DNA from 2 places in the Tateyamaria sp. LSS28 genome. Region 2 is predicted to be linked to the other one. Evidence: riboswitches for the same ligand, from Rfam matches in the RefSeq annotation. Region 2 holds a riboswitch; the other holds the start of a gene.
The links. Region 2 has a riboswitch for thiamine pyrophosphate ahead of thiM (hydroxyethylthiazole kinase). Riboswitches for the same ligand answer to the same signal wherever they lie in the genome.
Positions count from the first base shown of each region.

Region 1 (11,945 bases), on a different contig from region 2:
CGGCAACTCAGTCCATCCCTCAGGCCAATCCGCCTTGGGCAGCGCCGATGGCAGCGACCAGTTGGCGGTCGGAATAATGGTCTGGAAGTCACGCGACATCACATAGGCCAGAAACTGGTCCGCCAGCTCGGGCTGATCGGTGTCCGCAATCTTGCCCACGGTTTCGACCATGAAATAGTGACCTTCGGGGAAGATCGCCGCCTTCTTGGTGAAATCCTCTTCGGCAAACATGTGGTAGGCGGGTGATGTGGTGTAGCTCAGCACCATGTCCGCCTCACCATCCGTGAACAGGCCGTACGAGGCCGACCAATCCTTGGTCACGGTCAGGATGTTATCCGACAGAGATTCCCACACTTCAGCCGAGCGGTCGCCATAGACCGACTGCACCCAAAGCACGAGGGCCAGGCCAGAAATGGACGTGCGCGGATCCTGAATGACAATCTTCACATCATCGGGCAGGTCCAGCAGTGCATCGAAACTGGTGGGTGGCGCGTCCATCGTGGTCTCGTTGTAGATGAACGCCGTGTGCCCGTAGTTGAAGGGCAGGAAGGTGTCATCGGACCATTCAATCGGCAGCGTCAGGGCGCTGTTGTCCTGACCATGCGGCGCAAACAGGTTGGTTGCCCGTGCCTTGGCCGTCACGTCCGATGTCAGTCCAATGACCACATCCGCCTTGGTCCGCTCGCCTTCCAGCAACAAACGCGGCAGCAGGTCACCGGTCGACCATTCCAGATCGCAGGCGCAGATCTTTTCAAACTCGGTCTCGATGATGGGACCAGGGCCCCATTCGGACGTAAAATAGTCGCCTGCATAAACAGTCAGAACAGGGGTGTCGGCCAGCGCCGTCGTGGCGCCCAGCGCGGCGGCCAATGTCAAAGCGTGTTTCATCGCATCCTCCAATGCAGAGGCGGCGGGATAAGGGTCTTGGGGTAAGCCAAACCTTCCCTCCGCCGGTGTTAACCGGTTCAGGTTCTACGGGTTCGCATCGCGCATCTCAGCCTGTCGCCAGGCACCCCGAGGTATTGGCAGGTATAGGAGGGCGCCCGCCAGGTAGCAAGCGCCCTTGCATTTCAATCACGCTCTCTAAAAGTAATGGTCCCGCCAACTGCCATCATAGCGTCCACTGCGCAGGCAACAGCGTTTGAACCGCTTGCCCGATCCACACGGACAGGGATCATTTCGGCCAAGTTTTTCACGAAGTTCCACATCGCCCATGCACCATGCGATCACCGATCTTGACCCGGGTCTCGGACGGGAACGAACGTCTGCGTTTAGCGATCACCTCGAAAGGAGGGACGGTCCTGGGGATCAATGCGTTTTGCCATTTCAGCCTCCATCGGTTTGCATGAGCCGTTCCGTTAGAACAGCACGGCATGCAAAACAACAGATTTTCAATGGACTTGGCATCGCATTCAACGCGGCGTATGTCCTCGTGAACCTTGTCGGAGCGCGTTCATGTCGATCAACAGTTTTGGCCATCTTTTCCGCGTGACCACCTGGGGCGAAAGCCACGGGCCTGCGCTTGGCGCGACGGTCGATGGGTGCCCGCCCGGCGTCGATGTGGACGAGGCGATGCTCCAGCATTGGCTGGACAAGCGCAAACCGGGTCAGAACAAGTATACGACCCAACGGCGCGAACCCGATGCGGTGAAAATCCTGTCGGGTGTGTTCGAAGGCAAGACAACCGGCACCCCAGTGCAGCTGATGATCGAAAACACGGATCAACGGTCAAAGGACTATGGCGATATCGCCGAGAAGTTCCGCCCCGGCCATGCCGACATCACCTACTGGCAGAAATACGGCATCCGCGACTATCGTGGTGGTGGCCGGTCCTCGGCCCGCGAAACAGCCGCTCGCGTGGCCGCCGGTGGGTTGGCGCGGGCAGCCCTCGACATCTTGGTGCCCGGGATCGAAATCAAAGGCTACATGACCCGCATGGGCGCACACGAGATTGATCGGGACCACTTCGACTGGGACCAGATCGACCAGAACCCGTTTTGGGTGCCTGACGCCAAGGTAGCAGAGACATGGGCCGACTACCTGGACGGTTTGCGCAAATCCGGCTCGTCCGTTGGCGCGGTGATCGAAGTCGTCGCGCGGGGTGTTCCCGCAGGCCTCGGGGCCCCGGTTTATGGCAAGTTAGACACTGATCTGGCTGCGGGCATGATGAGTATTAACGCCGTCAAAGGGGTCGAGATTGGCGAAGGCATGTCCGCCGCCATGCTGACGGGCGAGCTGAATGCGGATGAGATCACCATGGGTCCAGATGGCCCCGAATACTCATCCAACCACGCGGGCGGCATCTTGGGTGGCATCTCGACCGGGCAGGACATCATTGTGCGCTTCGCGGTCAAACCAACCTCGTCCATCCTGCAAACCCGCAAGACGATCACCAAGTCAGGCGAAGAGGCTGAGATTATCACGAAGGGTCGTCACGACCCATGTGTTGGCATACGGGCCGTACCAGTGGGCGAGGCAATGATGGCCTGTGTGATCCTGGATCACCTGCTGCTCGATCGCGGTCAGACGGGCGGCGTGCGCGGACCCATCGGCTAGGCCAGCATCACACCAACCGAGCGGACGATATTGTGCAGCGTGTCGTGATCAATCCGCGCGCGCGCCATCGTGCGCAACCCGACATATTGCGCGATGATCATGTCGGCCAGCGCGCCCCGTTCAGCGGTGTTGAGCGTTGCATGTTTCGGCGATGCGCCCAGCGCGACAAAGATACCGTCGCGCAACGCGCCAAGGCCATGAGACACCGCTTTGGCAATCTCGTCATCATAAGTGCTGGGTCCGGCGGCTGCCGTGCACAACAGACAACCACGCGCATCACCGTCGACCACGCGTTGGTATGACCCCCGAAACATGGACATGATACGCTCTGCACCATTGGGGATGGACGGATCGCTCAGCATGGCGACCCCCTCCTGCACAGCTTGGCTTTCATACCGCGCCAGCACCTGTAGAAAGAGTGTCTTCTTGTCGGTGAATGCCTTGTAAAGGCTCCCGCGCGTCAGGCCCATGCCGTCCAACAGGTCAGGCAATGATGCCCCTTCATACCCGCGAGCCCAAAAGACATGCATCGCCTTTTCAAGCGCGTCATCTGTATCAAAGGATCTGGGGCGTGCCATGTGAAGTCTCCGGTGTCTGACACTCAATATAGCATTCGGAACCAAATAGTCCAGAACTCACGATTTCGTGTTTTGTACCATTCAGTTCCCAATGCTATCCAACAGTTAGGAACCAAACAGTCCAGAACGGAGATCAACATGTATAACGTAATCAAATCATTCGCCCTGACCCTCGCGATCGTCATTGGCTTTGCTGCAGTACCCGCATCCGCCGAAGCCGTCTCGACCGGCACGTTCACCGGCGCATCTGACCACATCACCACCGGCGCAGTCGAAGTGATCAAGAACTCCGATGGCAGCCACACCATAGTGTTGGGCGATGACTTCAGCCTCGACGGCGCGCCCGATCCGCGTGTCGGCCTGGGCAAAGACGGCTTTTACAACGGCAACACCGACTCGGGCGTTCTGGGCAACTTGACCGGCGCACAGTCCTTCGTTGTTCCCGCAGGCATCGACGTCTCCGAGTTCAACGAAGTCTATATCTGGTGCGAAAAGTTCAGCGTGCCGCTTGGCGTCGCCAAACTGAACTGATTGCTTGCCAATCTTCCCCCGACCCGACAAGGATCGGGGGAAATGAAAGCTCCCACAACTCAGAACAAACCCGGCACCGCCATCGCCTTGAAGCTGATGGCGGTGTTTTTGTTCATGGTGATGGCGGCCATGATCAAGGTGGCAACGCAAAGCGTGCCCGCAGGCCAGGCCGTGTTCTTCCGATCCCTCTTTGCAATGCCGATCATCATCGCGTGGATCTGGAACACCGGTGAGATTCGCGAGGCCCTGACCCCCAAGAACCTGACCGGTCACATCTGGCGCGGGTTGTTCGGAACAACCGCGATGGCCCTCACCTTTGCCGGGTTGGCCCTGTTGCCGCTGCCCGAAGTGACGGCCATTGGCTATGCGACGCCGATGTTCACGGTCATTCTGGCGGCAATCATGCTGGGCGAACGGGTGCGCCTGTTCCGAATCTCGGCCGTCGCCCTGGGGCTGGTGGGCGTGATGATCGTGATATGGCCGCGCCTCTCAGTTGATCCGGGCGCTGCGGGCACGGCAGGCACCATCGGCGCGCTCATGGTTCTGGGCGCGTCCATCTTGCGGGCGCTGGTACAGATCCACATCCGCACCTTGGTCAAGACAGAGCATACGGCGGCGATCGTCTTCTACTTCTCGCTGACGGCGACGGTCCTCAGCCTGTTCAGCCTGCCATTTGGGTGGATCATTCCATCGCGACTGGACCTGATGTTGCTGATCGGGGCGGGACTGATCGGCGGCGTCGCGCAAATTCTGGTCACATCCAGCTTCCGCTTTGGCGCGGCCTCTATGCTGGCACCGTTCGACTATGCATCCCTTATCTTTGCCGCCCTGATCGGATACGTGATCTTCTCGGAACTGCCCACATCGGCAACGGTCATCGGTGCCTCGCTGGTTGTGCTGGGCGGGGCCATCATCCTGTGGCGCGAACGGCAACTTGGCGGCGGACGCAACCGCGCACGGGCTGTGACCGACCCTAAGGGATAGCGCGCCGGATCACCCGGCGCGCCCCGGGTTCAAAGGCGAACGCCTTTCGGCTCCAGCGTGACGCTATACAGCTCGGTATCGGCGCGATCCATCAGGCGCACCGTCATCTCCTGGGTCGCCCCATCAATATCCACGAGGCCAAAGAACTGCAGACCGGCACTTGGCGGCAGGTTCATACCCTGCTCCCCGGTCGGAACCTTCACGAATTTCACTTCCGGGCCAAAGGTGCCGTCCAGCGCGTTCGGGCCAAACGTCCCCGCATGCAACGGGCCCGACACAAACTCCCAAAACGGTTCAAAATCGCTGAATTGCGCCTTGTTAGGGTCGTAATAGTGCGCAGCGGTGTAGTGCACATCGGCGGTGAACCACACCGTGTTGGACACGTTTGCCGTCTTGATGAAGCGTAGCAGTTCGGCCACCTCCAACTCGCGCCCCTTGGCACCCGCATCCGTGCCATCGGCAATCCCTTCGGACCCGGCCTGTTCGCGGAAATTGTCCCACACGATCAGGCCAATAGGCTGGTCCGCAGCGATCACTTTCCACGTGGCGGTGCTGTTCGCCAGTTCCCGTTTCAACCACGCCATCTGCTCGGCCCCGATCACACGCGTGCTGTCATCCAGCGTATCACCCTGCGTGGCTGTGTTGGGTCCGCGATAGCTGCGCAGATCAAGAAAGAAGACATCGAGCATCGGGCCATAGCTGATCTTGCGATAGACACGGCCCGGCTCGGACGAGGTGATGCGCAGCGGTGTCATCTCGTGGAAGGCACGGGTGGCTCGGGCCTGCAGGACATGCACCGATTTCTCGGTGTACCGGTCGTCACCCATCAGGTCCTTACTGTCGGACCAGTTGTTGGTGACCTCGTGATCGTCCCACTGCATGAAGGTCGGAACAGAAGCGTTCAGGGCCTGCACATGCGTGTCCATCATGTTGTATTTCCACTGGTCGCGGAACTCTTGCAGGGTCTCGGCCACCTTGCGCTTGGCATCGATCAGGGTGGTGTTCTGCCAAACCACAGACCCATCCTTTTCCACCGAGTCTTCCATCGGGCCGTCGGCATAGACGGTGTCGCCCGAATGGATGAAGAAATCGGGCTCATGCCGAGCCATGGTCGCATAGGTCAGCATACCATCGTCATCGATACCCCAGCCCTGACCGGCCGTATCCCCCGACCACGCAAAGCGGATGTCACGGCGCGACGCGGGCGCCGTACGAAAGCGTCCGACCAGCGGTTCAGAGGTCGCATTGATGTCCGACAGGTCCATGGCGGTGAAGCGGTAGAAGATATCCTGATCCGACGGCAGCCCATCGACCAGGCGCTTGATCGACATATCGCTGCCCGGGATCGCATCCATCGGCGCAAGGCGGCGCGCATTGGCAAAGCTTTCGGTGGTTGCCACCTCCATCTCGATCCGGGCGGGGCGGTCTATGCGGGTCCAGATCATGCCCGAAGTCGTATCGACATCGCCGGATTGGACACCATGGGTGAAGGTAGGGCGGTCAGCGGCCCGGCTGATCGCTGGTGCGGCAAGGAATGCGGTCGTGGTGGCCAGAAAGGCGCGGCGGGTCGGACGAATAAGTGGCATGATTAAGCTCCCTGTTGGTCGAATGTCGCCAGACAACAGGGTTTGGGTGACGTGCGATTGGCGTACACGTAACAGAACAGGCAAGGTTTTGTGACGAGCGGGAATGCGCCTAAGTGCTAGGCCCGCCCCTGTGGTCTGTGACATGCCGATGCCTCAACCACCAAGCCGTCCGGCCCAAATCGCAACGTCTCTGCTGCCAGTACATCACGTTGGTTGCGGTAAGTGATGACCAGCATACCATGCCCATGCAACACATCCACGACCACAAAGGACAACGCAGGTTGCGCGGCGAGCGCGCGGCTCCAATAGTCGCGCAACGCCACCTTGCCCCGCAATTCGCCATACCCCACCAAGCGCATCGCCTTGGTCGAGCGAAAGATCACATCCTCGCTGTAGTGGGCAAGGATGCGATCAAGGTCGTGGGCGTTCCAGGCGGCCTCCCACTCGATCGCGAAGGCATCGTAGTCCACGCTATGCGCGCACCATTTTTTCGTAGCCTTCCGAGATCTCGCGCGTGATCGCACCAACTTCAAAGTTGTAGTCTGCAATCTCGCCCACCGGAGTGACTTCTGCGGCGGTGCCGGTCAGCCAGCACTGCTCGAACCCTTCAAGCTCTTCGGGCATGATCACACGTTCATGCACCTTGATCTGGCGATCTTCCAGCATGCCGATGACAGTCTGCCGCGTCAGGCCATTCAGGAACACATCCGCCTTTGGCGTGTGCACCTCGCCATCCTTGACGAAGAAGATGTTTGCACCCGTGCATTCCGCGACATAACCACGGTAATCCATGAACAACGCGTCCGAACATCCCTTGGCCTCTGCCGCATGCTTGGACGTGGTGCAGATCATGTAAAGACCCGCCGCCTTGGCATGGACGGGCGCAGTCTCGGGCGAGGGGCGCTTCCACTTGGCGATGTCGATCTTGGCGCCCTTGTACTTGGCATCGCCATAGTAGTTGCCCCATTCCCACGCCGCGATGGCTAGGTGCACAGGGTTCTTGGCAGACGCGACACCCATGTCTTCGCCTGCGCCACGCCAGGCCACGGCCCGCACATAGGCGTCGGTCAGGCCATTCACAGTCAGCACTTCCTGCTTGGCAGCTTCGATCTCGTCCACAGTCCACGGGATCTGGAAATCCAGCTCACCAGCCGAGTAGTGCAAGCGCTCGGAATGCTTCCGGCTGAGAAAGATATTGCCATCATAGGCGCGCTCTCCCTCGAACACCGAGGATGCATAATGCATGGCATGGGTCAGAATGTGGACGTTCGCCTGACGCCAGTCGACCATTTGGCCGTCCATCCAGATTTTCCCGTCGCGATCATCGTAGCCAGCCATGGCGCCCTCCGAATTTGCATATGTTGCGCAATTAGGACCGATGCGGTCACAAAGTTGCGCAAAACCTGCGATTCGATAGCCCTTCACTCTTGGAATGTCAACAAGGCTGACTTAAACTGCCTCAAAAGACGACCAGAGATGGGGACGGGCATGGCCGACGGACGCGGAACTGCTACTGCGGGTGGAGAGAACCTGCTTTTCCTGACGGATGAACAATTGCGTCAGGGGATCGAGGCGATGTTCTTTGCCTATCGCGGGTTCACCGCCGACCCGGATCGCATCCTGTCAGATATGGCCTACGGCCGGGCACATCACCGCGCGATCCACTTCATCAACCGCGCGCCCGGCACGACGGTCAACAACCTGCTCAACATTCTTGGCGTAACAAAACAATCCCTGAACCGCGTATTGCGCACACTAATCGAAGACGGGCTTGTCGAAAGCCGGGTGGGGAAAACTGACAAACGGGAACGACACCTACACCTGACTGAAGACGGTCGCGCGCTTGAAGGGCGGCTGTCAGATGCGCAGCGCGCACGGATGCGAGCCGCTTTCCGCGATGCAGGACCGGAGGCAGTGGCGGGCTTTCGCACCGTGCTCGAGGCAATGATGGACACGGAAATGCATCGAACCTATCAAAGACTGAAGGAGAGCGGTGCATGACTGAATTCGACACCCACCTGTTAATCGTCGATGACGACGAACGCATCCGTAGCCTGCTGCAGAAGTTCCTGATGCGGAACGGATTTCTGGTGACGGCCGCACGTGATGCCGCCCATGCACGACGGGTGCTATCGGGGCTCGATTTCGACATGATCGTGCTTGATGTAATGATGCCGGGCGAGGATGGGCTGAGCCTCTGTCGCAGCTTACGCGAGACACACGCGACGCCTATCTTGCTACTCACTGCCAAAGGTGAAACCGAAAACCGGATCGAAGGGTTGGAGGCCGGCGCCGACGACTACCTTCCCAAACCGTTCGAACCCAAAGAGCTTTTACTGCGCATCAACGCCATCCTGCGCCGTGTGCCCGATGTGGCACCGGAAGAGGCGGCCCCGAAAATTCTGACCCTCGGTCCCATCCGCTACGACATGGAGCGGGGCGAGATGTGGCAGGGCGAAGACCTCGTGCGCCTCACGGCAACCGAAATGCAGCTGATGAAGCTCTTTTCCGCCAAGCCGGGCGAAGCCATCAGCCGCGCCAAGCTGGTCGAAGACCTTGGCCGCGACCGTGGGCAGGCGCAGGAGCGTGCCGTTGATGTTCAGATCACACGTCTGCGGCGCAAGATCGAAAGCAACCCGAAACAACCCCGCTACCTGCAAACCGTGCGCGGTGCAGGCTACATGCTCGCACCGGATTGACCGTAAGGCGGATTTTAATCCGCCTTACTCAACAACCCAACGGGACGCACTCCAATGGCAACAGCCCTCCTGACACATGCGGACGGTCTCCTGCACGTCACGCCCACCGGAATGCCCGAACAAGTGGCACGACTGGATTACATACAGCGCGCTCTTACCGACCTCGACCTGATCCGAGTCGATCCACCCCTTGCCGACGATGCGTCCATCGCGCTCTGCCACCCGCAGGACTACATCGACTTCGTGCGCTCAAAGATCCCCGCCGATGGTTTTGCTGGTCTCGACCGCGAAACCGATGCCGAAACCTTCCTGTCGCCCACATCCTACAACGCCATCTGGCGCGCGGCAGGTGGCGCCGTCAAAGCGGTCGACATGGTGCTGGACGAAGAGGTGCAGAACGCCTTTGTCGCGATGCGCCCGCCCGGACACCACGCGGAACAGTCTCTACCCATGGGGTTTTGCATCTTTGGCAATGTCGCCATCGCGGCCAAACACGCACTGGAAATACATGGCCTCGACCGCGTGGCCGTAGTTGATTTCGACGTACACCACGGCAACGGCACCCAAGCCTTGCTGCAAGATGACCCACGCGCGCTGGTCATCACCTCACAACAAATGCCGCTCTGGCCCGGCACCGGGGCAGCATCAGATCGCGGCCCACACGGCACCGTCCTGAACATCCCGCTTGCCCCGCACACAGACGGCAACCACGCCATCGCGGAGTACAAACGGCAGGTCATCCCCGCACTGATCAAACATCAGCCCGACGTCATCCTGATCTCCGCCGGATTCGATGCGCATCAGGACGACCCGCTGGCCCAACTGAACTGGACGGCAGACACCTACACCCGCCTCACCGACATGCTGACAGAAACTGCACAAGCCCTATGCAAAGGCCGGGTGGTGTCGGTTCTCGAAGGGGGCTATGATCTGGACGCGTTGGCCGCTTGCGCCCGCGCCCATGTCCAATCGCTGATAAAGGCCGCCCAATGACTGACCGCCCCGTTGACGAAATGAGCTTCGAAGAAGCGATGGCCGAACTGGAACAGGTGCTGGGCCAGCTTGAACGGGGTGATGTGGCGCTGGACGATTCGATCAAGCTCTATGAACGCGGCGCGGCATTGAAGGCCCGGTGCGAAACCAAGCTGAAAGAGGCCGAAGAGAAGGTGGCTGCCATCACGTTGGACGGTGACGGCAACCCAACTGGGCTGAAACCTGCGAGCGATCTGTAATCCATGTTCCGCCAACGGCTGACGGATGCCGCGACCGCCATTCAGGCGCGGTTCAACGCCGTTCTTGGCGATCTCGACTGCGTGCCTGTGGTCGATGCCATGGCCCACGCAACTAGTGGCGGCAAAAGACTGCGCGGTTTCATGGTGCTGGAAGGCGCGCGTCTGCACGGAATAGACCCTAACAAAGCAATTTGGCCCGCATGCGCCATCGAAGCGCTGCACGCCTACTCCCTCGTCCATGACGATCTGCCCTGCATGGACGACGATGACCTGCGCCGGGGCGTACCCACGGTGCACGTCAAATGGGACGAGGCCACAGCCGTGCTGGCCGGTGACGCGCTGCAAACGCTGGCTTTCGAACTTGTCACGCACAAAGACGTCGGCCCCGGCGATGTCCGCACCGACCTTGCCCAATCGCTTGCCAAGGCGTCTGGTGCGCAAGGCATGGTGCTGGGACAAGCGCTCGACATCGCAGCAGAAACCGCTGATACGCCCCTTACACTCGACCAGATCACCGCCCTGCAACGGGGTAAGACAGGGGCACTGATCGAATGGTCTGCCACAGCAGGCGCGCGTATGGCACAGGCCGACATCACTCCGCTGCAAACCTACGCCCGCGCGCTCGGCCTCGCCTTCCAGATCGCAGACGATGTGCTCGACGTGACGAGCGATACCGCCACAATGGGCAAGGCTACGGGCAAGGATGCCGATGCAGGCAAGGCGACCTTCGTGTCGCTTCTCGGGCTGGACGAGGCGAAACGCCGCGCTGACCAACTCGTGACCGAAGCTTGCGATGCCTTACATATATACAATGCGGACGCTGATACATTGCGGGACGCTGCCCGCTTTGTCGTGACGCGCAACAGCTAGAGAGCCAATGTCAGACCGCCCCAACACCCCGCTTCTCGACACCGTGCACCGCCCCGCGGACCTGAAACGCTTTTCAGACGCGCAACTCCGGCAAGTCGCTGACGAAGTGCGCGCCGAAACGGTGTCTGCCGTGTCCGTTACAGGTGGGCACCTTGGCGCAGGGCTTGGCGTGGTCGAATTGACCGTGGCCCTGCACGCCGTGTTCGACACACCGCGCGACAAGCTGGTGTGGGATGTGGGCCACCAATGCTACCCCCATAAAATCCTGACCGAACGCCGCGACCGCATCCGCACCCTGCGGATGAAGGACGGGTTGAGCGGCTTCACCAAGCGCAGCGAGTCGCCCTATGACCCGTTTGGGGCCGCCCACTCCTCGACCTCGATCAGCGCCGCCTTGGGCTTTTCCGTCGCGCGTGACCTTGGCGGTCAGCCGCCCGAAGGGTCCGGCGATGCGATTGCAGTTATCGGCGACGGATCGATGAGCGCGGGCATGGCCTATGAAGCGCTGAACAACGCGGGCCACCTGGGCAAACGCCTGTTCGTGATCCTGAACGACAACGAAATGTCCATCGCCCCGCCCGTCGGCGCAATGTCGTCCTACCTGTCGCGGCTCTATGCACAAAACCCGTTCCAGGACCTCAAGGCCGCCGCCAAAGGTGCCGTAAGCCTGCTACCAGAACCCTTCCGCGAAGGGGCCAAGCGGGCCAAGGACATGCTCAAGGGCATGGCCGTCGGTGGCACATTGTTCGAAGAACTGGGGTTCAGCTACCTCGGCCCCATCGACGGGCACGACATGGACCAGCTGCTGCCCGTTCTGCGCACGGTCAAGGAACGGGCCACCGGCCCCATCCTGATCCACGTGCTGACCAAGAAGGGCAAAGGATACGCCCCCGCCGAAACTGCCCGCGA
Region 1 is NZ_JCAPFI010000001.1:914,716-926,660, reverse strand. It holds gene AC53L6_RS04655 (thiamine ABC transporter substrate-binding protein) at 1-888, opposite strand, end outside; TPP riboswitch at 926-1,027, opposite strand; gene AC53L6_RS04650 (SEC-C metal-binding domain-containing protein) at 1,084-1,215, opposite strand; gene aroC (chorismate synthase) at 1,456-2,556, shown strand; gene AC53L6_RS04640 (TetR/AcrR family transcriptional regulator) at 2,553-3,134, opposite strand; gene AC53L6_RS04635 (DM13 domain-containing protein) at 3,273-3,665, shown strand; gene AC53L6_RS04630 (DMT family transporter) at 3,708-4,649, shown strand; gene AC53L6_RS04625 (alkaline phosphatase D family protein) at 4,679-6,235, opposite strand; gene AC53L6_RS04620 (nuclear transport factor 2 family protein) at 6,352-6,705, opposite strand; gene AC53L6_RS04615 (branched-chain amino acid aminotransferase) at 6,707-7,573, opposite strand; gene AC53L6_RS04610 (MarR family winged helix-turn-helix transcriptional regulator) at 7,724-8,236, shown strand; gene AC53L6_RS04605 (response regulator) at 8,233-8,934, shown strand; gene AC53L6_RS04600 (histone deacetylase family protein) at 8,989-9,927, shown strand; gene AC53L6_RS04595 (exodeoxyribonuclease VII small subunit) at 9,924-10,166, shown strand; gene AC53L6_RS04590 (polyprenyl synthetase family protein) at 10,170-11,036, shown strand; gene dxs (1-deoxy-D-xylulose-5-phosphate synthase) at 11,044-11,945, shown strand, end outside.
Region 1: it holds a riboswitch for thiamine pyrophosphate, as region 2 does, so the genes downstream of both, AC53L6_RS04655 (thiamine ABC transporter substrate-binding protein) here and thiM (hydroxyethylthiazole kinase) in region 2, are expected to answer to the same signal.

Region 2 (11,945 bases):
TTTGCCTTGGCCCCCAACACATCTTCTCCAAATGAAGACAGCAACTGGGCAGCCCCGTCTTTGGCTGTCTGCACGTCATGGTCTTTGAAATAGGCACCAACAACACTTGCCCCAAAATCCGGCACAACTGTGATGAGATCAAGCTGCGCACCATCCATGTCCGCCAACCGTTTTGCTGCTTGCAAAACCTTGGTTTCGTCTTGAGGTCTGTTGATGTCCACGGCGCAGAGGACTGTCTTACTCATGCCATTTCTCCTTCGCGCAAGGGCGGAGTGACCCGTCGCGTTTGCAGCCATATGATAAATGCCAGGAGCAGAAGTGCTGGGATGAAGATAAGCTCCTTCGGAAGTTGCTGTGCCGTCGCTCTCACTGCGCTGATCGAAACGGGATTGTCACCGTAGAAATCAAATGAATCCAGCGCATTGCCCAACTCGGTTCCAAACAAGGGTTCTTCCAGAATAACCGTGTCCCCTTCGGTAACGAGCATGAACCCAAGTTGATCCAGCCGCGCATCTGCCCCTTCAACATCCGGGATGGTTACCGGCACAGTCAGGTCTTTCATCTCGAGCGTGTCAAAATCCGGACCGGAAATAATCACCCTAAGCTGGTCACTCGGTGATGCGTTGCCAACCGCTTCGGAGAAGGCTGCTGGTGCCACATCCTCGAAGGGTGGTTGGATTTGGTTCATGAACACACCCGGCCTAAACAGCGCGAAGGCGATCACCAGCAGTGCAAGCGTTTCCCAGATACGATTACGTGCAAAGAACCAGCCCATCGTTGCGGCCGTAAAGACCAGAATGCCGATCGTTGCGACAACAAATACAATGATCCCCTGCGTCCATGTGACGTCAATCAGCAAGAGATCGGTGTTGAAGATGAACACAAATGGCAGGGCCACGGTCCGCAGCGAGTAGAAGAATGCCGTGAAACCGGTTCGGATCGCATCACCACCCGACACAGCCGCCGCTGCAAAACTCGCCAATCCAACAGGAGGCGTGACATCCGCCATGATCCCGAAATAGAACACGAAAAGGTGGACCGCGATGAGCGGCACAATCAGTCCCGACTGCGCGCCCAGTTCGACCACAACCGCAACCATGAGCGAACTCACGACGATGTAGTTAGCCGTCGTGGGCAAACCCATCCCCAGTATGAGGGACAGGATCGCAACAAAGATAAGCATCAGGATCAGATTGCCACCTGACAGAAACTCGACGAAATCTGCCATTACCTGACCGATGCCCGTCAACGACACTGTACCAACGATGATACCGGCAGTTGCTGTTGCAAGACCGATACCGATCATGTTGCGTGCGCCGTCGATCATCCCCTCGATCAGATCAATGACACCATCCCGCAGCCGACTAATCGAATTGTCTTCACCTCGGAACATCGCCTTGAGCGTCTTTTGCGTGAGCAAAATCCCAAAGAGCAGGAACGTCGCCCAGAAGGCAGACAAGCCAGGCGATTTCCTTTCGATCATCAGGAAATAGACCAGCACGATGATGGGCAGCAGGTAATAGAGCCCCGATTTATAAATCCTCGCGACCTCGGGCAACTCCACGACCTCGGCGTTGGGATCGTCCGGCTCAAGATCGGGAACCTGCGCCGCGAGATAGACCAAGGCGACATAAATTAGCCCCAGCAGCGCAGCCAAAATCCAACCGGACCCAGACGGGAAGAGCGAAACGACCCAACCGACCGGATATTGCGTCGCGTAACAAAGAACAGCGAAACCGGCAAAAAAGGCAAACATGCCGCCGATTGTCCGACCCATGCTGACGACCTTGTTTCCGATTGTCGGCATGTTGTTTTTAACAGCTTCCAAATGAACAATGTAGACGAGCGCGATATAGCTAATGACCGCAGGCAAGAAGGCGTGCGTGATCACCTCGACATATGAAATGCCTACGTATTCAACCATCAGGAACGCAGCCGCGCCCATAACAGGTGGCATGATTTGACCGTTTACAGAGGATGCGACTTCGACTGACCCGGCTTTTTCCGCGCTAAAGCCAACGCGTTTCATCAGCGGTATGGTGAACGTTCCGGTGGTTACGACATTGGCAATCGAAGAGCCCGAGATCAGCCCAGTCGCGGCCGATCCCACAACAGCCGCCTTTGCCGGGCCACCGCGCAAGTGCCCCAGGGCGCCAAACGCCATCTTGATAAAGTAGTTCCCTGCCCCGGCCTTATCGAGCAGAGCGCCGAAGAGAACGAAGAGGAAAACGAACTTTGTCGATACACCCAGCGCAATGCCGAAGACGCCCTCGGAGGTGATCCACATATGGCTCATCGCTTTGCGCAGCGACGCACCGGCCCATCGAATCTGATCTGGCACCCATTCTGAAGATCCAAAGAAAACATAACACAAAAAGACAATGGCGAGGATGACCATCACCGGTCCAAGCGTGCGGTAGGCCGCAATGAAGAGCAGTGTCAGGCCCGCGAGAGCGAAATTGGCGTCTGCGGCATCGGCAAGGCCACCAGCAGCCACGATTTTCTCATAGAAAAAATAGCCGTAAAGCGCGAGGAACGCGCCGCCCAGACCAAGAACCCAATCGTACCACGGTATGCGATGCCGTGGCGAGGACTTGAAAAGAGGGTAAGCCATCGCTGCAAGGAAGACGGCAAAGGCCAAGTGTATCTGACGAGAGTTGTTGATCAAATCGCCGGGCAAAATGTAGGGCGCGGCAGGTGATGCCAACAGGACCTGAAAAACCGACCAAACCAAGGCTACCACCGCGATGGCCGTTCCAATTGCGCCCGTAGGGCTGCGGGCTCCGCTGTCGCTGGCCGCAACCAGTTCCTGAAGCTCTTGTTCGCTGAGTGTGCGGTTGTCGGTCTGTGTCATGGTGTCCCCGTCATGTGATGGCTTGTGCCGGCGTCCCGCTCTTTCGGCGGATTAGGGAACCAAGGGCGCCGAAACGCCCTTGGTCACAAAATAGACAGGTGGTCTTATTCGACCCAGCCTTGTTCACGATAGTACTTTGCAGCGCCATCATGCAGCGGTGCGGACAGACCCGCCGATGCCATCTCTTCTGGCACCAAGTTTGCAAATGCAGGGTGCAACCCTTTGAAGTCATCAATGTTTTGGAAGACAGAACTCACCAGAGTGTAGACCACGTCTTCGGATACATCTGCGGACGACACGAATGTCGCGCCAACACCGAATGTCATCGTGTCATTGTCGTTGCCACGATACATCCCACCAGGGATGGTTGCCGTCCGGTAGAACGAGTTCTGTTCAACCAGCATGTCAACAGCATCACCAGCAACTTCAACAAGAACGGAGTCGCAAGCAGTCGTCGCTTCTTGGATCGACCCGGACGGGTGACCGACCGTATAGACCATCGCGTCAATCTGGTTGTCACACAGGGCAGCCGATTGTTCCGCAGCTTTCAGCTCTGTCGCCAAAGCGAAATCATCCGTGGTCCAACCGAGCGCCTCCATAAGCACTTCCATTGTGCCGCGCTGACCGGAACCGGGGTTACCGATGTTCACGCGCTTGCCCTTCAGGTCTGCGATTGTCGAGATGCCGGAATCTGCCCGTGCAACAACGGTAAAGGGCTCTGGGTGGACCGAGAACACGGCGCGGAGGCCTTCAAAAGCACCGGCTTCTTCAAAGCGTGATGATCCATTAAACGCGTGGTACTGCCAGTCGGATTGCGCCACACCAAACTCCAGCTCACCTTCGCGAATTGTGTTGATGTTGTAGACAGAGCCACCGGTCGACTCGACCGAGCAACGCACGCCGTGATCGCGACGCCCCTTGTTCACGAGGCGGCAAATTGCGCCACCTGTTGGGTAGTACACGCCAGTCACACCGCCCGTGCCGATTGTAATGAACTCTTCCGCAGTTGCGACGGGTGCCGTCAATGTTGCAACCGCAACACCGACCGCCATAATACTGAGTTTATTGAACATTCTGTTCTCCCTTTGATTGATATTCAGCAATTTGATCATTGATCCCAAACCTCGGCAAGCACCCTGTTGGCCGCTTCCACCTCGGCAATTCGTGTCCGTGCTGCCGGTCCTGTTCGGCTCACCAAAACCCCGATGATGGCTTCGACCAAGAACATTGTCACCACGTAGGATGAATAAAAGTGAGGGCTGTCTGTCGGCACGACGAAGCTGACCGATGCATGTTTCAGCGCCGGACAACGGTGCGTGTCGGTGACTAGAACAACATAAACGCCCTGCTGTTGCGCGAGTGCAGCCGCTTGAATAGCGCGTTCCGAAAATGGCGGCTTTGTCACGATTATTAATGCATCGCGTTCATCCAAGCCAGCCATCCCGCCGCCCAAAGATGCGCCCATGCGGCTCGCCATCATCCAGTTGTCCACACAGAAGCTTGCCATATAGGACAGGTATTCCACGACCCCTGTCGACCCTAGTGCCCCCAACAGCATCACTTTGCGTGCAGCAGCCACTCGATCCACGGCACCTTCAAGTGCCCTGCGATCCAGACTGTCCATGAACGTCTGCAAGTTGGATTGGCACGCCGCGAGATGAGCATCCACGAAACTTGCGCGCCCTTCCCGATGTTGGCTGTGCAGCCTTTCCGCACGTTCAGCAAAGTTGTTCACACTTCGCCCGATCTTCGTGCGCATCTCTTCGCGAAGTTCTTCGAAGTCTGCGTAATCCAAAGCGCGGGCCAAGCGCGAAAACGCTGCAGGTGAAACACCACTTTCACGAGACACAGTTCGCAGAGTTCGCGAAGCGACATCCACCGGGTTATTGGCAAGATAGTCTGCCGCCTGGCGAAGCGTATAGCTCAGATCGCCGTATCGATCGGAAAGCCGTGTTTCAAATGTCGAATCCAAATGGACCCCCTCAGGACATGCCGAAAGTGTTTCTATTGTTTCAGTCATTGTCAATGAATGGATCATCTGTTTCAGTCGCTGCACCCAATGAACGCCACTGGATCAGCCATGTCGCATGTTTTTTCGCGGAATTCGAATACCACCCTACCTGTCGCAGTGCGCGGCGAAGGAATATATCTCTATGATTCAAATGGGAAATCTTATCTAGACGGATCAGGAGGTGCAGCCGTTTCGTGCCTTGGTCACGCGGATAAAGATGTCATCGCTGCCATGGCTGACCAGATGAGTAAGTTGGAGTTCGCGCATACCGGTTTTTTAACATCAGAACCTGCTGAAACATTGGCCACGCGCCTCGTAGCTCACGCCCCTGAAGGGATTGAAAAAGTATACATCGTTTCAGGTGGTTCCGAGGCTGTTGAAGCGGCACTCAAACTCGCGCGTCAATACATGCTCGAAATTGGCCAGCCGGAACGAAATCGTTTCATTGCCCGTCGTCAGAGCTATCACGGGAACACTCTGGGCGCACTTGGAACGGGTGGTAACATGTGGCGACGCGCGCCCTTTGACCCGGTCATGGTGTCCGCATCCCACATCGCACCTTGCTATGCGTACCGATTCCAAGACGACGGAGAGACAGAAAACGACTATGCGCTTCGCGCGGCAAACGAGTTGGAAGATGAAATCTTGTGCCTCGGTCCTGAAACCGTCGTTGCCTTCATCGCGGAACCGGTTGTCGGTGCAACAGCGGGTGCTGTTCCCCCTGCCTCAGGCTATTTCAAACGCGTTCGCGAAATCTGTGACAAGTATGGCGTGCTTTTAATACTTGATGAGGTGATGTGCGGCATGGGCAGAACCGGCACCTTCTTTGCCTGTGAACAGGAACATGTCCGGCCTGACATCGTTGCAATCGCGAAAGGTCTGGGCGGTGGATATCAACCCATTGGTGCAATGCTATGCTCAGAGGCAATTCACGATGCTATTAAGCAAGGAAGCGGCTTCTTCCAACACGGGCACACCTATCTTGGCCACCCAATTGCCTGCGCCGCTGCAAATGCCGTTGTAAACAAGCTGACCGCAGGAGGTCTGACCAAACGTTCTGCGGAAATGGGTCGTTACTTCGAGCAGTCACTCAACGCGGAATTCGGTCAACACCAACACGTCGGCGATATCCGTGGGCGCGGCATGTTTCGCGCGTTGGAACTTGTTAAAGACAAGGACACCAAAGACCCATTTGAACCGGAAAAAGGTCTGGCAAAATCCATCAAGGCAAAGGCGATGGAGAATGGGTTAATCTGTTATCCCAACAGCGGCACAATCGATGGCAAACACGGCGATCACATCTTGCTGGCACCGCCCTACATTTGCACCGAGGCACAGATCGACGAGTTGGTCGAGAAGCTTGCGCAAAGCCTGCAAGACGTTTTGTAAACGCCTGTAAAATTTTAGTTCTGCCAAGGGAACGGTCAACTCACCGTCGTAAGTGGACGCCGAAAAATACTTCTAAAAGAGAGCTATATCGCAAGCGCAGTTCGTCAATAAACTCGTTTAAAAGCTGCGTGTGGTCAGGGTCGAACAAACAGATCACAGCGGTGGCATCAAGTGGGCACAGCGGACGAGAACTGAGGCTTGCTCTGAATCGACGCCCGGTGTCGAGACCATTCACAATGGCGTCCGATCTTGTTTGACTACGTAATCTCACCGTTCTACACCTCGCAGTGCCAGGGGCGCTGCAAAGCTGAGACGTACCCTTTGAACCTGAACCAGATAATGCTGGCGGAGGGAGGTCGCAGGTCACTCAACAATAGGTGACACGTCTCCATTTTCGTCTGCGAAAACGGAGACACTATGGCTTACCAAGACGTATTGACGCCCCTTCGCGATAAGAACCCTCTGGTGCACTGCATCACCAATTATGTCGCGATGAACGTTGCCGCGAATGTTGTTCTCGCTGCGGGCGCATCACCGGCAATGGTGCACGCTCCGGAAGAGATTGCGGATTTCACACCAGTATGCGCGGCCGTGACAATCAACATAGGAACACTTTCCACGTCTTGGGTGGCAAGCATGCTGGCGGCCGCACAATTGGCCAATGACAGTAACATACCATGGGTGTTCGACCCTGTTGCGCATTTCGTCAGTGGATATCGCAAGGCCGTCGCCCAGGATTTGCTGGCGTTACGTCCAACCATCATTCGCGGAAATGCATCCGAGATACTGGCACTTGCCGGAGAGTCCGGCGCTGGCAAAGGGGCTGACAGTGGGGATGCGGTCGAAGCTGCAAAAGGCGCAGCGCAAAACCTCGCTGAAAGATATGACGCAGTAATTGCCGTAACTGGTCCGACTGATTTCGTAACCGATGGCTCTCAGTCGGCCTGGGTTCATGGTGGCTCGCCGATCATGCCCAAGGTCACTGCTTTGGGATGCGCTCAGACCGCGCTGATGGGTGCATATGCTGCAGCAGGCCCAGCCTACCATGCAGCTGTCGGTGCTCTGTCGCATTTCAAGGTTGCAGGATCACAAGCTGCGTCTAAGGCACAAGGCCCCGGTAGCTTTCAGGCGCACTTCCTTGATGCACTGGCGGCAACGCAGCCCGCCGACTTGGCAGGGGCGGTGAGATGATACCAGACATTCGCGTGCACTTGCGGCTATATCTGGTGACCGATCCGCAGCTTTGCCACACTGCGGGCTTGGAGAACACGGTGCGACAGGCCGTGGACGGTGGCGTCACGATGGTTCAACTGCGTGACAAGCATGCGACAACCGCGGCCCGCATCGACATGGCACGCGCGTTGAGGGATGTGCTGTCGGGCACAGGCGTTCCTTTGGTCATCAACGACGACGTCGAGGCTGCGGTTGCAGCGGATGTGGATGGGGCTCATGTCGGTCAGGGCGACATATCAGCCGCTGACGCACGCGCGATGCTGGGGCCGGATAAAATACTTGGGCTCTCTTGTGAGAATGCCCAAGCCGTGCACGCGGTCAATCCCGCAGTCGTGGATTATCTCGGGCTTGGTCCTGTCTTTGGCACGACAACCAAGGCTGATCACAAGCAACCAATCGGCTTTGATGGCTTGGCGGGACTGGTCGCACAGTCTCCACTACCCAACGTCGCGATCGGCGGGCTGAAGGCAAAACACCAGCGTGCAGTTCTTGAAAGCGGCGCCGATGGGCTGGCTGTGGTTTCCGCCATTTGTGGTCAACCGGATGCGACAGCCGCTGCGCGCGCTTTCGCAGAAACGGAGGCAAAATTATGATACCCAATGTCCTGAGTATCGCGGGGTCGGATCCGTCCGGTGGCGCGGGTGTTCAAGCGGATATCAAAGCAATATCCGCAAATGGCGCATTTGCAATGGCAGCGCTGACGGCTTTGACGGCGCAAAACACACGAGGTGTCACCGGCATTCATCTCGTACCACCAGACTTCGTCATGGCTCAAATCAACGCGATCTTCACCGATATTCGAGTGGATGCCGTGAAAATTGGGATGATCGCAAATGCAGAGATCGCCCAAGCCGTTGTGACCACGCTTGACACCTGTAAGGCTCCGGTCGTCGTTGACCCTGTCATGATTGCCAAGGGCGGCGCCGAGCTTCTTCAGGCCGACGCTGTGGACGTTGTCCGGAATCAACTGTTGCCACAGGCAACGCTGTTAACCCCCAACTTGCCAGAAGCAGCGCATCTATTGGGGACCAAAACGGCGGCCACGCGGACCGAAATGGAAGCGCAAGGCCGCGCTTTGACCCGATGCGGACCGGGCGCAGTTTTGATGAAAGGTGGCCATCTTGACGGCCCCGACAGCCCCGATTGCCTCGTCACAGGCCAAGATGTCAGGTGGTTCGAAAGCCCCCGAACAAAGACCCGGAATACCCACGGGACGGGGTGCACGCTGTCTTCGGCATTGGCGGCGCAGCTGGCCAAGGGGCAAGACCTCCCCGCTGCGGTCACAGCTGCCAAAAGCTACGTCACCAGCGCCATTGCCCGTGCAGATGACCTTGCGGTCGGACACGGACACGGACCCACACACCATTTCGCGGCTTTCTACGCCGACGTGAAAGGAACTCACGCATGATACCGATTGTCATCGCAGCCGCCCTGTCGATCTGCGCAACGCCACTTTGGGCTCAAGACAAAATGACCCTTCTGCTGGACTGGTTTGTGAACCCCGACCATGGACCGGCGATCGTTGCACAAGAGAAAGGTTTCTTCGCAGACGTGGATTTGGAGGTTGAGATCATTGCCCCTGCCAATCCGTCTGATCCACCAAAGCTTGTAGCAGCTGGTCAAGCTGACATGGCGATTTCGTATCAACCTCAGCTACACCTGCAAATTCACGAAGGACTGCCTTTGCAACGCGTCGGCACACTGGTCGCAACACCGCTAAACTGCCTTTTAGTGCTTGATGAAGGTCCAATCACATCGCCTGCCGATCTCGAAGGGCGAAAGGTGGGTTTTTCCGTCGGCGGTGTAGAAGAAGCCGTCCTGGGCCATGTCTTGAACACCCATGGCTTGAGCTTGAACGATGTGGAACTGATCAATGTGAACTGGTCTTTGTCCCAGTCCTTGATGTCGGGTCAGGTAGACGCGGTTATCGGTGCCTTCCGCAATTTTGAGCTGAACCAGATGGACATCGAAGGCGTACCCGGCCGCTGCTTCTACGTCGAGGAAGAAGGGCTGCCGCCTTACGATGAACTGATCTACATCGCCAACCCGGGCACAATGAATTCTGACCAGATCCAGCGTTTCCTGGCTGCCACGGAAAAGGCAACACAATACATCATCAATCACCCAGAAGAGAGCTGGGAGATTTTTTCGGGCACGGCGCCTGAGCTGCAGGACGAACTCAACAGACGTGCGTGGGCAGACACATTGCCCCGGTTTGCCTTGCGTCCCTCGGCAGTGGATGTCGGTCGTTACGCCAATTTCGAAACTTTTTTGTTCGAAGCAGGCCTGATCCCACGCATAAATTTGGTTTCCGACATAGCCATCGACGTGATGGCGCAATGAATATGAAACCGTACGGGCAAATCTTTGTCATGTGGCGCAGCGGTTGCCCTGAACCATGGCGGGCTTACACGCATCACAGGTTCGTCGAAGGGTTGCGCGAGGGCACCCTGCCCCGCTCCGCGTTTCTAAACTATCTGATCCAGGATTACGTCTTTCTCGTCCACTTCGCTCGCGCATGGTCCCTCGGCGTCGTCAAAGCGGAAGCATTGGATGAAATGAAGGTCTGCGCGGGCACCGTCGACGCCTTGGTCAATCACGAAATGGCTTTGCACATCAAAACATGTGCAACCGAAGGGATTGATGAAGCTACGTTGTTCAACGCATCCGAGGAGTTCGAAAATCTCGCCTACACGCGTTACGTGATGGATGCCGGGCTACAGGGGGATTTTCTGGATCTGATGGCCGCATTGGCCCCTTGCTGTTTTGGCTATGGAGAGATCGGGGCGCGCTTGGCGCAAGATGCTGCCGCCGATACGCCCTATCATGACTGGATCAACACTTATGCGGGCGAGGATTATCAAACAGTCATGGCCAATGTAGGACGCATGATAGACGCTGCCGTCGCGCGCCGTTTGGGGGAAAACCCGCAACAAGCCGCTCGGTGGGAACACTTGCAGCAGCGCTTTACCACAGCCACAGAGTTGGAGGTGCGCTTTTGGGATATGGGAATGCGGGCAGCGTGACACCGACAGCCCCACCTATCCATATCAACGGCTCCTGCTCTATCGACGGCCTGCCTTTGTTTGGGCCTTTGGAAATGACACTGAACGCAGGTCAATGGACCTGTGTTCTGGGGCGCTCCGGCGTCGGAAAATCAACGCTTCTGCGCTTGACGGCAGGATTGGAGTGCGGCGGAGTTTTCCAAGGGACGATCGCCGCGTCTGACCACCACCCCGTCAACAACCGGGTGAGTTTCATGGCGCAAATGGACCTATTGCTGCCTTGGCTTACCGTACTTGAGAACACGGTTCTGGGCTCACGCCTCCGCGGAAAACAACCTGATTTTCCGCGCGCTAAGAACCTGCTCGAAAGTGTCGGTCTTGCCGACCACCTCATAAAGAAACCCAGGGAACTGTCGGGTGGGATGCGCCAGCGTAACGCGCTTGCCCGTACACTAATGGAAGACCGACCCATCGTTTTGCTGGACGAGCCGTTCTCGGCTCTTGACGCCAGTAGCCGCGCCGAAATGCAGGAACTGGCTGCCGAGGTGCTGGTTGGGAAGACAGTGCTTCTTGTCACCCACGACCCGACGGAGGCGGTGCGCCTGGGTCATCAGATCATTGTTCTTGGGCGAACATCAGTGCAAAAATGGCCTGTGCCCGCCAATCCACCGGTCCGCGACTCCTTTGCGCCAGATACTATCACTTGCCAGAGTGATCTTCTCTCCGTCTTGCGGGGGCTAAAGTGAGCAGGCTGGGTTACACGATTGGTGCCTCTGCCCTCGGACTGCTTTTATGGCAAGGAGTGGTTTGGGTCACTGACGTTCCTAAATTCATCCTGCCGCCGCCATCCAGAGTCGCTGCCGCCGCCTGGGACAATCGCATTTTGCTGATGGAACATGCCAGCATCACGCTGACCGAAGTTCTATTGGGCCTGTTGATTGGCTCATGTTTGGGAGCATTCACCGCAATCCAACTGGCACTTTTTCCCCGGCTGCACCGGTTGTTCATGCCGCTCCTGGTATTCACGCAGGCCGTTCCTGTGTTTGCTCTCGCCCCCATTCTGACACTGTGGTTTGGGTACGGCATCGCTTCAAAGGTCGTGATGGCAATCCTCATCATATACTTTCCGGTCACCAGCGCATTTTATGATGGGCTAACCCGCATTCCATCAGACGTGTTGGACCTGGCACAAACCATGGGCGCGACCGAAAGGCAGATCATGCAGAGGATCAGGATTCCGTACGCTCTTCCGTCGTTGGGAACCGGGCTGACCCTTGCCGCTGTCTACGCTCCAATCGGCGCAGTCATTGGTGAATGGGTGGGTGCTTCGAAAGGTCTCGGATATCTAATGTTATTGGCGAACGGGCGAGCAAAGACAGACCTGATGTTTGCGAGCTTGATCGTCTTGGCCGTGATGACAGCCACGCTGCACTTTGGCGTGACAAAAGCGTCA
Region 2 is NZ_JCAPFI010000003.1:128,954-140,898, forward strand. It holds gene AC53L6_RS09180 (universal stress protein) at 1-245, opposite strand, end outside; gene AC53L6_RS09185 (TRAP transporter permease) at 242-2,854, opposite strand; gene AC53L6_RS09190 (TAXI family TRAP transporter solute-binding subunit) at 2,959-3,927, opposite strand; gene AC53L6_RS09195 (MurR/RpiR family transcriptional regulator) at 3,963-4,826, opposite strand; gene AC53L6_RS09200 (aspartate aminotransferase family protein) at 4,935-6,254, shown strand; TPP riboswitch at 6,537-6,626, shown strand; gene thiM (hydroxyethylthiazole kinase) at 6,672-7,445, shown strand; gene thiE (thiamine phosphate synthase) at 7,442-8,080, shown strand; gene thiD (bifunctional hydroxymethylpyrimidine kinase/phosphomethylpyrimidine kinase) at 8,077-8,895, shown strand; gene AC53L6_RS09220 (ABC transporter substrate-binding protein) at 8,892-9,830, shown strand; gene tenA (thiaminase II) at 9,827-10,513, shown strand; gene AC53L6_RS09230 (ABC transporter ATP-binding protein) at 10,510-11,238, shown strand; gene AC53L6_RS09235 (ABC transporter permease) at 11,235-11,945, shown strand, end outside.